One region of the Brevibacillus ginsengisoli genome, then DNA from elsewhere that is predicted to be linked to it. Evidence: predicted binding sites of a transcription regulator. Region 1 holds the regulator's gene; each other region holds the start of a gene.
What was found. The regulator Rex, encoded in region 1, represses fermentation and respiration genes when NADH is low (regulators of the CRP and FNR family bind a similar motif). The targets are predictions, from matches to a motif close to TTGTGAAATATTTCACAA.
Positions count from the first base shown of each region.

Region 2: adhE (bifunctional acetaldehyde-CoA/alcohol dehydrogenase) is a predicted target of Rex. The motif match lies at 2,373-2,390, and genes of this name have one in related genera.
Region 3: ACQCN2_RS13265 (anion permease) is a predicted target of Rex. The motif match lies at 2,145-2,162, and genes of this name have one in related genera.

Region 1 is NZ_JBNJQR010000002.1:187,489-191,778, reverse strand. Features, by position in the region: gene ACQCN2_RS04515 (amidohydrolase) at 46-1,341, opposite strand; gene ACQCN2_RS04510 (redox-sensing transcriptional repressor Rex) at 1,389-2,009, opposite strand; gene ACQCN2_RS04505 (ComEC/Rec2 family competence protein) at 2,027-2,914, opposite strand; gene dinG (ATP-dependent DNA helicase DinG) at 2,950-4,290, opposite strand, start outside.
Region 2 is NZ_JBNJQR010000002.1:481,927-486,216, forward strand. Features, by position in the region: gene ACQCN2_RS05840 (DUF3147 family protein) at 1-358, opposite strand, end outside; gene ACQCN2_RS05845 (formate/nitrite transporter family protein) at 351-1,181, opposite strand; gene ACQCN2_RS05850 (hypothetical protein) at 1,403-1,915, opposite strand; partial or broken gene ACQCN2_RS05855 (IS1595 family transposase) at 1,956-2,078, opposite strand; gene adhE (bifunctional acetaldehyde-CoA/alcohol dehydrogenase) at 2,552-4,290, shown strand, end outside.
Region 3 is NZ_JBNJQR010000005.1:397,165-401,454, reverse strand. Features, by position in the region: gene ACQCN2_RS13270 (fumarate hydratase) at 1-483, opposite strand, end outside; gene ACQCN2_RS13265 (anion permease) at 595-2,049, opposite strand; gene ACQCN2_RS13260 (LysR family transcriptional regulator) at 2,550-3,416, shown strand; gene dcuR (two-component system response regulator DcuR) at 3,460-4,167, opposite strand; gene dcuS (DcuS/MalK family sensor histidine kinase) at 4,173-4,290, opposite strand, start outside.

The DNA.
Region 1 (4,290 bases):
GCTCTGATGGGAGGACTTTTTCATTCATCTCCATGAGGGTGAAACTTATCGATTCAGCTTTTGAAACATACGATTCGCTTCAAAAATAACTTGTTCTTCATCGACCGTCAGAAGTTCGTTATTTCGCATGATAAATTGACCCGCAACAATCGTATCGGATACGTCACGTCCATTGGCTGCGTACACCACATGCGAGATAGGGTCATGCGCAGGATGGAAGTGAGCTTGGGCACTGTTGAGCATGATCATATCCGCTTGTTTGCCGACTTCAAGTGAACCAAGCTTGTCTTTTTGGAAGACACCGTCTGCTCCAAGGATCGTTGCCATACGAAGTGCCTGTTCGGCTGGAACGGCAATCGGATCATGGTTCACACCTTTATGAAGAATAGCTGACAACTTCAGCTCTTCAAACAGGTTCAGGTTGTTGTTACTGGCTGAGCTGTCTGTTCCAAGCGATACACTGATGCCTTTCGCAAGCATGTCAGGAACCCGAGCTACACCACTCGCCAATTTTAGGTTGCTCACGACGTTATGAGATACTTTCACATCATATTTTGCCAAAGTATCGATCTCTTCATCCGTTAAATGTACGGCATGCGCCACAAGCGTTGGTCGTGAAAATACTCCCAAATTCTCCAGATGGGCTACTGGACGAACTCCATAATCCTTCACGTTTTGCTCCACTTCAAAAGCCGTTTCGGACATATGAATATGCATCGGAAGGTCCAACTCATGAGCGCGTTCAAGAATTTGCGTAATAAAATCTGGTGTACAAGTATACGGCGCATGTGGAGACATCATCACAGTGATGCGTCCATCTGCTTGATTGTGCCAGTCACGGGCAAATCGAGTGGCTTCTTCTAGTTTGGCCTTACGCTCTTCAGCTGAGCAGAATCCAATCATACCGCGGCACAAACGAGCGCGCATACCAGAGTCTTGTACAGTTTGGGCCACTTCATTCATGTGATCGTACATATCCACAAAGGTGGTTGTACCTGTACGGATCATTTCGATAATGGACAAATAAGCTCCCCATTTGACGTGATCAGCCGTAAATTGAGCTTCGAGCGGCCACATCTTGTCTTCCAACCACTGCTGAAGCGGAAGGTCGTCCGCATACCCGCGCAAAAGGGACATTCCCACGTGTCCATGAGTATTAACAAAACCTGGGAGTATGTATTTATCTTTCCCGTTAATGATTTCATCATAGCCAGACAGATCCGCTGGGGTCTCACCTACATATGTAATGATATTTCCTTCGAAAGCAACTGCTCCATCCAGAATCACATCATTCGTTGGATTCACGGTTATGATAGTAGCATGTGTAATGATCGTTTTCATTTTCTTAGGACTCTCCAATCATTGTGTGATATACAAACCTTTAGCCATTAGGTAAGGTAGTACGCTAAGCTTTGCAAACTGGATGTCACATCCGCGTTATGCACTCGCACATCCTTTTCCATTCGAAGATTCATTGGCGCAAAATTAAGTATCCCTTCAATTCCCGCTTCGACTAACAAATTCGCTACTTCCTGCGCTGCCTGAGCAGGTACAGTGATGATGGCCAAACGAATTTGCATGCTGGACACGACTTCTTTTAGGGAGTTCATCGAATAAATTTTTAAGCCGGCAATCTCTTTTCCTTGCTTGGATTCATCCGCATCAAAAATAGCGACGATCCGCATGTTGTCCTTCAAATAGACGTTATAGTTACTGATCGCATGTCCCAGGTGACCTGCCCCCACCAGAGCAACATGGATTTCCTGGTCAAGCTTTAGAATTTGTCTGATTTTCTCGATAAGATAATCGACATCGTAACCAATCCCTTTTTTCCCAAAATCCCCGAACGCGGCTAGATCTTTACGGATTTGGGCCGGATTCACGTCTAATATTTTTCCCATTTGTTGAGAAGAAACCGTTTTAACGTCCATTTGCTTCAATGAAGTTAAATAACGCAAATAAATTGGAAGTCGATTGACAACTGCATCTGAAATTTTAGGTGCTTTCATGCTCCAATTCCCCCTCTCTATTCCTTTTTACGCTTTAAAACCTTGTAGTCTTTTCCATTGGATAAAATCGTAATCGTTCCGTGTTGTCCTGTTACGTATGTTTCCGCCCAGGATTCGCTTAATCGTTCCATGATCTCCGACTGGGTTCCCTTGAATCCGTTCTCCAAGATTCCGGACTCGATAACAGCCACCTGCGCGTCCACTTTACTTAAAAACACCTGCGAAGAGGCTTGATTGCTTCCCTGATTCGCCACCTTTAGAATCTCAGCTCGCAAAAGTTTTGGATGGCGCTCCAGGAGTCTTTCTTCACTTTTTTCTCCAATGCCGCTTGTGAATAGATACTTTATTTTATTTTGCCGTAAAAGGAACACCAGAGAATGATCTTGTGGAGAAAGAAATAACGGCTCACTTGGATTGAGTACTTTTATGGTGATCTCATGATCGAAGGCCAGCTCATCTCCTTCCCGAAGAAGGACTAGTTTTTTAGCTTGACCAATCGGAACGACATGGCGAATGGATCTGCTGATGGCTTCTGGTATCATTACCGTGTCAATCTGTAAGCTATTGGCGAGTGTCTGGTAACCTCCCGCATGGTTGGGTAAATCGTTGGTAATGATGACATAATCCAGTTTGGTTACTTTGCGTTCCTGTAATAACTCTATCAAATCTGAAGCATCTTGTGCACTGCCTGTATCAATCAGCAATTTCTTGCCATTCGGGAAGCGGATCAGTGTGCTCTCTCCCTCATTCAGCGGGAAAAATGTTGTCACCATGCCGATAAAGTCATTCTCATTTTCGCTCAAAATGGGGTCGTCCACTTTGACGACATTCTTCAGATGCTCATCTATTGTGCAGGCCGCAAGTAGTAAAGTAAGAATCAGAAGCAATGGGTACGTATATTTCATGGAACCAACCACCCTTATAAAACAGTTGGTTCATTCTATGACTCTTCGTCCACTAGCATACCGTTCAAAAATGGTCGAATCATTTCACGCAATTGTGTCCAGGTACCTGTCTTCGTCTGAAAAGGCGGTAGCGACTTCAAGAAGGATCGTCCGTACCTGGATTCGACAATGCGGGTATCAAATACCACAATGACTCCACGATCTTGATGATGGCGTATCAGACGTCCTACTCCTTGCTTGAATCGTATGATTGCATGAGGTAGCGACAAGGCCATGAACGGATTTTTCTTCTCTTCCTTTAGTTTCTCCGAACGCCCTTCCGTTAATGGGTGATTTGGCGGCGCAAAAGGCAACCGAACGATAATCAGGCAACTTAAAGCATCACCCGGTATGTCTACCCCTTCCCAAAAGCTGCTCGTCCCAAGCAATACCGTTCGTGGCTCCCGCTGAAACTTGCGAACTAATTTGTTTCGATTACTGCTGTCGATGCCATGACCTAACAAGGTAATGCCTTCCTCGTCCGGCAATCTTGTTTTCAGCCCATCATATACCTGACGAAGCATGGAGTAGGAAGTAAACAAGATGAGTGTTCTTCCCTGTGCAGCCAAAATTACGTCAATACATCCCTGAATGACAGCATTGAGATACTGTCCATCACTTTCCGCAATAGACGGCAAGTCAGCAGGCAGTAACAGCAATCCCTGTTCTTCATAATGAAACGGAGACGGCAGCGATAGCGTACGATAATTCTTTGATTGCTTGGGATCAAATCCGAATCGTTCCACTAGGTAGTCAAAGCTATTTTTCACCGTCAACGTCGCTGAAGTAAGAATCACACTACGTTTCTTCTCAAACAATTGCTCTCTCATAGCTTCGGCGATATCGAGTGGAGAGCTGAACAGGAAGAGATGTTTGCGGGATGTGCGTGATTCAATCTCCATCCATTTTACCAAGTCTTCTCTTTCTTCCACGAGCAGGATATGAATTGCTTGAGTTGTTTGCTTGATTTCTTCCAGAAGTCCTCTCATATTCGTCTGATAGCTTCTGATAGAATAGGTGAACGTATCCTCAACAGACTTGGTCAGATTGAGGTACGCTTCCAATTGTTCCGCGAATCGAGTCAAACTCACGATCAGTTTATCTGATGTTTTGCGGATCCGTTCGTCTTTTCCGTAGAAGTCCGACAGTTTATAACGAATGGTCGCACGCCCAATCTCTGTGGTTTCCTTCGCGCGCTTCAACGCCCAGTGGTACAGAAGCTGAGTCCATTGCGAAGCATCCTCTTTCGCCTGGATATGAGATTGTCGCAGCTCGTGACGCGCATTCTCTACGGACTGGAAAAGTGCCGGGCGCCATTCAATCAACTCTCTTCCATA
Region 2 (4,290 bases), 290 kb from region 1:
TTTGTGTCGATACATAAGAAACAATAATGGATACACACAACCATCCGACGACTGACTGAACCAAGCCTTTTTTCCATCCGTATTTGGTACTCATTACGCCCACCGCCACAGCGCAGAGGATGTTAATTCCCATTCCGATCAGTGCCCCTTTGGAAAGCGCGATCGATCGACTAATCAGTTCGCTGCCGGAAGCGTCAAGACGAATGGTCAACACAGCAGCAAGATAAACAGCAGGAAAGGCAGCAAAGATTCCGCCTATGGTTCCACCGATTTTGCGAGCTAAAAATGTTGAAGCAACCACGGCTCCCCCACCCAGCACGAAACGGATGAGAATGCTGGACAACGATAGGTCAACCATAATTCTTACCCCTCACTTGTACAGGTTTGATGGTATTACTAGATTCTACTTTTTCATCGTTTTTCAGATAAGCAAGCCAGTATGCACCCGCTACAAATATACTTCCACCCACGGCATTTCCCAAGAAGACAGGGACAAAATTTCTCAAATAATCCAACCACGAGAAGTGTCCAGCAAAGATGGCTGCCGGAATCACAAACATGTTGGCTACCACGTGCTGAAATCCAATAGCGACGAACGCCATGGTCGGGAACCAGATTCCAAGGATTTTGCCTGACATATCCTCGGCTCCATATGCTAACCAGACGGCTAAAGCAACTAGCCAGTTACAACCAATCCCTGAAATGAAGGATTGCAAGAAGGTTTCCTCCAGTTTCGCATGGGCTATGGCAACCGTCTTCAAAGCATATGGCCCAGTCTCCGTCAAACCAAGCACATGTCCGAACAGATACGCGACACACAAAGCTCCCAAAAGATTGCTGAGGGTTACCCAGAACCAGTTGGTGACAAGAGCTTGCCAACTAATTCGTTTGGCGAACCGGGCAAGCGGGACGGCCATCATATTCCCTGTCAAGAGCTCTCCACCCGCGAGTAACGTAAGAATAAGACCTAATGGAAAGATGGAAGCTCCCAGAAATGAACCCACACCGGCCCACTCCTTAGGAAAGACAGCAGCAACCCGGATGTTTAACAAGAAACCAAGTGAGATAAAAGCACCTGCCAAGAATCCCAAAACGAGTGTTTGACTGATTGGCATTGTGGCTTTTTTGAATCCTGTTTCAACTGTGACTTTGGCAATGGCATCAGGTTTGAGATAAGACATAAATAACTGCCTCCATAGTGAGAAGATTCTATGTGAAATATTTCACATGTTTTCTGCGCCTTCATTCTACCCTCTTCCCTCTCATTTTCCTAGTGAAAAAAAATGTAACTTAAATAGAGCGTTTTCAATGGCGACCAAGGATTTTTTTAGAAATAGCTCTGTTGATAATCCAGTAAAAAAGAAAAAGAACCTGATTATGGTCCTTTTATTGGCGTTTATTTCTATTCTCCTAACCATTGTTGCACTTTTGTATCCATCTCCTTTTGTAAATCCTTTATATTTCCAATATCTTGTTGCGCCAATTTGAAGTATTTTTCAGGAAACATCTTTTTTAAAGAAGACTGATACAAATCACCGTCTTGAGGTTCTATATATTCGATAACAGAGTAGTGCGCATCATTCTTCTTTAACCGAATGACAGCAGGCAAAGAATGTCCGGATTGGATTTCTTCACCAGAGGATTTATTAAAACCACCATAATAAGACCACATATAGACACTTAAGACTCCATTTGATTCACTAGTGCCATATACTTTATGGACTTCAAACTGTTTTTCTGTGTGAGCATATGAAGATAAGTATTTTTGAATGATGTAATTAGAAATTACCTCATCCATCTCTACGGTAATGTTTTTATCCCCATCTTTGAGTTCTATCCCATTTCCATTACAACCTGTTAATAACACCGCTACAAATAGCAGAAATAACCCGGTTAATTTTAATGTGTTTATCAAAAGTTCGTCTCCTCTGCTCTTTAATTGAACAATTGTATTCCTAATAAGGATACGCTCTCAAAGAATGATACGTTTCATTATTTGGTAATAAACAACTCTCTACTATCATTTTGCTTATAGAACCATCATCCCTTCTATTTCTCACAATATCGGTGAATTGAAACCGAATACTGGCTCACTTGCCGAAAATGACGCAAGAGATTGAATGCACATAGTCTTAGAAATAAAAGAAAAAACCTCAAGATGAATCGAAGGCTTCCATTTTTCAATCTGATGTTTCGAGATCAACGTCACAATCCTGTGTATACTCTACTGACTTAATTCTCTACACCTAATGCTGTTATTCCCCCACCGTAAATTTCTTAAAAACCTTATTCGAACAGCGAAAAACCTATCTATAAGGGAGTGAAAACGGTTAATTCAGCAGATAAATCATTATAATCTCGTAAAATAGGGTTTGTGAATTATTTCACAACGTTATATTATGAGTGTGCAAAGAGATTCGGTAGGGGGAAAACGAACTACCTGGAAAACAATCGCCATTATACTTGTGAATTATTTCACAAAGTCTCCTTTCCACTCTCTTTCTGTTTTGCGATTACCATTCAAAGCTCACTATTGGAGGATGAAGTTCACATGAAAAGCAAAGCGGATACTAAAGCAGTAGAAACAATTACTGTAGACGTAAATGGCATGATTGATGGCTTGCTCGCCAACGCCAAAACAGCTCTTGATGAAATGATGAAACTTGATCAGGAAGCAGTAGACCGCATTGTGCAGGCTATGGCCTTGGCTGGATTAAATAAACACATGGAATTGGCTAAAATGGCTGTGGAAGAAACCGGCCGTGGTGTTTTCGAAGACAAGATCACGAAGAACATCTTCTCTACCGAATATGTTTATCATAGCATCAAATACGATAAAACTGTAGGCGTTATTCACGAAAACGAAACAGATGGATATGTAGAAATCGCTGAACCAATCGGGATTATCGCAGGTGTTACACCAGTAACAAACCCAACTTCTACTACAATGTTCAAATCTATCATTTCTATTAAAGCAAGAAACCCAATCATCTTCGCCTTCCACCCATCTGCACAAAAATGCAGTGTGGCTGCTGCAAAAACCTTGTTGGATGCAGCAATTGAAGCTGGTGCTCCAAAACACGCGATTCAATGGGTTGAATACCCTTCTGTAGAAGCAACACAAGTATTAATGAATCACCCTGATGTATCCTTGATCCTGGCAACTGGTGGTTCTGGAATGGTTAAATCCGCATACAGCAGCGGTAAACCTGCTCTTGGTGTAGGACCGGGTAACGTTCCTTGCTACATCGAGAAAACAGCAAACATCAAACGCGCTGTAACTGACTTGATCCTCTCCAAAACTTTTGATAACGGTATGATTTGCGCTTCTGAGCAAGCGGTAATCATCGATGAAGCGATCTATGCTGAAACAACTGGGTTCATGAAAGAAAATGGTTGCTACTTCGTATCTCCAGAAGAAAAAATCAAACTAGAAAACATGATGATGAAGCCTGGTACATGTGCGGTTAACCCAACAATCGTTGGTCAGTCCCCTGCAATCATCGCCAAAATGGCAGGCTTCTCCGTACCAGCTGACACCAAAATGATCGTTGTTGAGTTAGAAGGTGTTGGACCGAAGTATCCATTGTCCGCTGAGAAGTTAAGCCCAGTACTTGCTTGCTTCAAAGTAAAAAACAGCGAAGAAGGGATCACTCGCGCAGAAGAAATGACCTTGTTTGGTGGTATGGGTCACTCCTCTGTTATCCACTCTACTGATGATGATGTGATTAACGCTTTTGCGAAACGCCTAAAAACTGGACGTCTGATCGTGAACTCCCCTTCTACTCACGGGGCGATCGGTGACATCTACAACACATTGATCCCATCCTTGACACTTGGTTGCGGTTCTTACGGTCATAACTCTACAACTTCTAACGTAACATCTCGTCATTTGATCAACATCAAACGTGTCGCTAAACGGAGGGTCAATATGCAATGGTTTAAAGTACCAAATCGTATTTACTTCGAAAACGGCTCTCTTCAATACTTGGAGAAAATGCCGAACATCTCTCGTGCGATGATCGTAACCGATAACTCCATGGTGAAATTCGGTTATGTCGATAAAGTGTTGACTCAATTGCGTAAACGTCTTGATTATGTTCACTGCGAAATTTTCAGTGAGGTTGAACCAGATCCATCCGTTGAAACCGTAATGAACGGTGTAAAAATGATGAACAACTTCCAACCTGACGTCATTATCGCTCTTGGTGGCGGTTCCGCAATGGATGCTGCCAAAGGTATGTGGTTGTTCTACGAATATCCTGATCTCTCCTTCGATGACTTGCGTCA
Region 3 (4,290 bases), on a different contig from region 1:
TGGCTTAAGCATTTTGAGCGCGCCCATGTTCTCGCTGCCCGCTCCTTTAGGGAGAACCTGAATTCGCAGTGTGTCCCCTGGAACGATCTCTGTATAGATGACCGCTGGTGTGTTGTCACCCGTATTCTTGCGGTTCAGGACAGGATCTCCCACCACGGACTTGCGCAGATAGCCCTCGGTATAGCCTTGGCGAACCCCTTCATTGATGGCATCGATAAGACTTCCGCCCACGATGTGTACGTCTTGTCCTACCTCAGCAAAAATGACGGTCATTCCTGTATCCTGACACATTGGCACGTTTTCGCTTCGAGCGAGCTCCACGTTTTTGACGATTTTCTCCAAGCTGTACCGTCCGAATTGTGATTCTTCACGCTCTACCGCATCTCTCAATAATGCCTCTACATCATGGGGCAAGTCACAGGCTGCCTCGATGCATAACCCTTTAACCGTCTGCGTAATTGTTTCCACTGCTATTTCTTTCATAAAGCACCCTCCCGAATCCGTTCTAGCATGCCGAATCTAGTTGCTTTTGTATGTTGTTCACATTTTGTTCAAATTTGTGCATTTTTTCACAAGTATGTTCCTGCCAAAGATTTACCAGAGACCAAGAACTTTCCACCAAAGACCACCGATACCGAACCAAATGACGATATGGATAATGGAGATTCCTAAACCAAGAGACCACCATTTGTTTTGTGTAATATAACCGGCACCAAAGAATACTGGAGCTGGACCTGAACCGTAGTGAGTGGTTGCACCAAACAAGTTACTGAAGAAACCAAGTAACAAAGCAGCCAACATTGGAGGTGCTCCAGCAGCCACCGTTACAGCCAAGAAAGCGGAATACATCGCGCTGATATGTGCTGTAGAACTTGCAAAGAAGTAATGGGAATAGTAGTACACAATCGCTAGAATCGCGAGTGCAGCCATCCATGTCATTCCACTTACAGAAGCTTTCATTGTTTCAGCGAACCAAGGAATCATGCCCAATTTGTTCAAGAAGGTAGCCATCATAACTAATGCGGCAAACCAAGTTAATGTATCCCATGCACCTTGTTCTTTCTTTATGTCATCCCAACTAAGAACCTGAGTCAGAAGCAAGACGGACAAACCGATTAATGCTGTAGTTGTTGCCGCAATTTTCAAGCTGTCTCCGAAGATCCATAGAATAAGTACCAGGAAGAAAACGGCCAGCATACAGATTTCAGAACGTTTGAGCGGACCCATTTCTTTTAATTTCTTAGCGGCCATATCAGAAGCGCCCGGTGTTTCCTTGATTTCTGGAGGATACACTTTGTAAAGGAAGTATGGAATCACGAGCAAGCTGATCAATCCAGGAACAAGTGCGGCGATTGCCCAACCAGTCCAGCTGATGTTGATGCCTGCGACGTCTTTTGCCAGCTTAGCGATTAGCGGGTTGGCCGCCATTGCTGTCATAAACATTGCGGAAGTGATCATGTTGCCTTGGAACCCTACTTTTAACAGGAAAGAACCGATTTTACGTTCTGTACCATCTTCTGGCTTGGAGCCAAAGGTTTCTGACAAGGAACGAATGATTGGGAGAATAATCCCACCTGCACGAGCGGTGTTACTTGGAATGGCAGGCGCCAGCATAAGATCACTGAATAGTAAGGAATAAGAGAGTCCGAGTGTTTTCTTACCGAATTTCATTACGAAAAAGTATGCGATACGCGCGCCTAAACCCGTTTTGATGAAGCCGCGAGAAATGAAGAAGGCGATAACAATCAGCCAGATCGTGGTGTCTGCAAATCCGCTTAACGAATCTTTTAACGCCAACGTCCCTGTTAACGTGGTGGCTGTTATACCTAGAATAGCGACTGCGCCCATCGGCAGGGGCTTCGTGATAAAACCTACGATTGTAGCAACAAAGATCGCAAACAAGTGCCAAGCCTTAATGTCCAGACCTGCTGGTGGTGAGATAAACCAAATAATGATAGCTACTGCTACTGTTGCAAGTAATGGAATAAATTTGACTTCTGATGGAGCTTTCGTTTGATTGCCTGGTTGAACTGGTACTGCTTTAGCCATGCTACTCACCTCTTTTTAAAAGTAATGATTAAGAACTAAGTGGGTGTTGCCAGCTGCTTTTATGTCAGCTTCTGCTTGTTCACCTCCTGTTATTCTTGTGAATATTTTCACATGTTTTTTTGAATAACTGAAATACCTAGTTTTGATCAAGTAATAGTCTATGGCTATTTTGCAGAATATTCAGTCTCAGATGAACGTCGTTGCTTCATCTTAATTACAAGAAAGTAAAAACGTTTTAGAGTGATCAAACGTTTTTACTTTCTCACCATTCGCGTAAGCCCACTAGAAAAGAGGTTCGTCCGCTTGCAGCCTCCTTGGAAGTGATCGCTCAGCGGACTTCCCCTACTCCATTGCGAGCTTCCACAGAGCGTAAAGGGACGAACCTCTTTTCTCTACTTTTTTTAATTACAAAACGACTTCTTAATTTACCTAAACTCCTAACTCCAAGCTAAAGTTCTACAATACAGATAGATCAAAGACGCTACGAGGAGGAGAAGAGCATGGAGTTTAGACAACTGGAGTATTTCCACGTAGTCTGCAAACATAAAAACTTCACGCATGCTGCGGAAGAACTGCATATCTCACAACCTTCAATCACCAACTCTATTCACAAGCTTGAAGAGGAATTAGGTGTCCAGCTGCTGAGACGGAACACGAAGAAAGTAGCTCCCACTCCTAAAGGAGAACTCTTCAACAAACGTGTGGCGACGATTCTCATGCACGTCAAGGATGCCGTTACCGAAATCACGGATACGAATGCCGGCAAGGTGAAATTCGGGCTTCCTCCAATGATCGGGGCTCAACTGTTTCCCAACCTGTTTATCGAATTCCAAAAAGCGCTTCCTGATATCAATCTGCACGTTTGTGAAAAAGGCTCAAGTGCCATCCATGAGATGCTCGTTAAAGACGAATTGGAGCTTGGATTCATGATCCTTCCCCCACATTCCGAGGCGATCAATATGCTTCCTTTCACCCAGGAAGACATGATGGTTTGTCTTCCACATGATCACTACCTGGCAGGTGAACGTGAACTATCCTTGGAACAGTTACGTGATGAGCGTTTCATTTTCCTATCCGATCATTTTATGCATCACCAAATTATCGTGGATGAATGCAAACAGCATGGATACCTTCCCAATATCGCGTTTACAACTGACAACTACGAGACGTTGAAATCTCTGGTCGCCAATGGGGCTGGCCTCTCTCTTTTGATTAACATGGTGGTCAAGGACAATGATGAGATTGTCAAAATTCCGTTGAAACGTCCGATTCAGCTCTCGATTGGTTTGGCATGGAAAAAGGATAAACAGCTGTCTCAAAATTGTCTCGACATCATTGATTTCTTCCGACAATATTTTGGGAACTGAATTCTTGTTCGCCTGGAAATAAAAAAAAGCGGCATTTCGCCGCTTACAGATATGGCTTGATTAATTCACTTTTGGCTTGGATGAATCGGTGCTTGTACACCGGTCTTCCAACAGAGCCATACGTAATCTCAAATTCAACCATTCCGATTTCATTCAGGAACTGTAAGTATTTGCGCATGGAAACTCGTGAAATTCCTAGACTATTGGCTAATTCCTCCGTTGTAAATTGACGATCTGCAAAGGTCTGGATCAGGTTCCACACCTTTTCCATCGTTTTGCGGGTAAGTCCTTTTGGTAATTCCGCCTGCTCTGGAGTTGTTTCTTTGTAAAAGAGAAGCTTGTCCAGTTCCTCCTGATTCAACACCTCCTGCGATCGCATGAGGTACACATCCTCACGGTAGGCCGTTAATGCGGCATGAAACCGTTCAAATTCAAATGGCTTGATTAAATAATCCACGACCCCATAACGCAAGGCTTTCTTGATGCTGGCAATATCACTGGCCGCTGAAATGACAATCACGTCTACGCTTTTGTCCAAGTTCCTGATCATGGACAATAACTCCAATCCGTCCATCCCCGGCATATAGATATCTAATAAAATCAAATCAATCTCCTGATTGCTCAATATTTCCATCGCTTCTTCTGAATTGGAGGCAACAGCGCATAGTTGCATCTCCTCTACCTGCTCCAGATAGCGCTTGTTCAATTCGGCCACCATCGGGTCATCTTCCACAATCAAGACCTTAATCATTCCGTTCACCTCTTTCGCTTATACGGCAAGCTTATTCTGAAGGTTGTTCCCTGGTCCGGTTGAGAGGTTAGTTGAATCTGGCCATTTACATGATAAACACTTCGATGAACAAGAAATAACCCT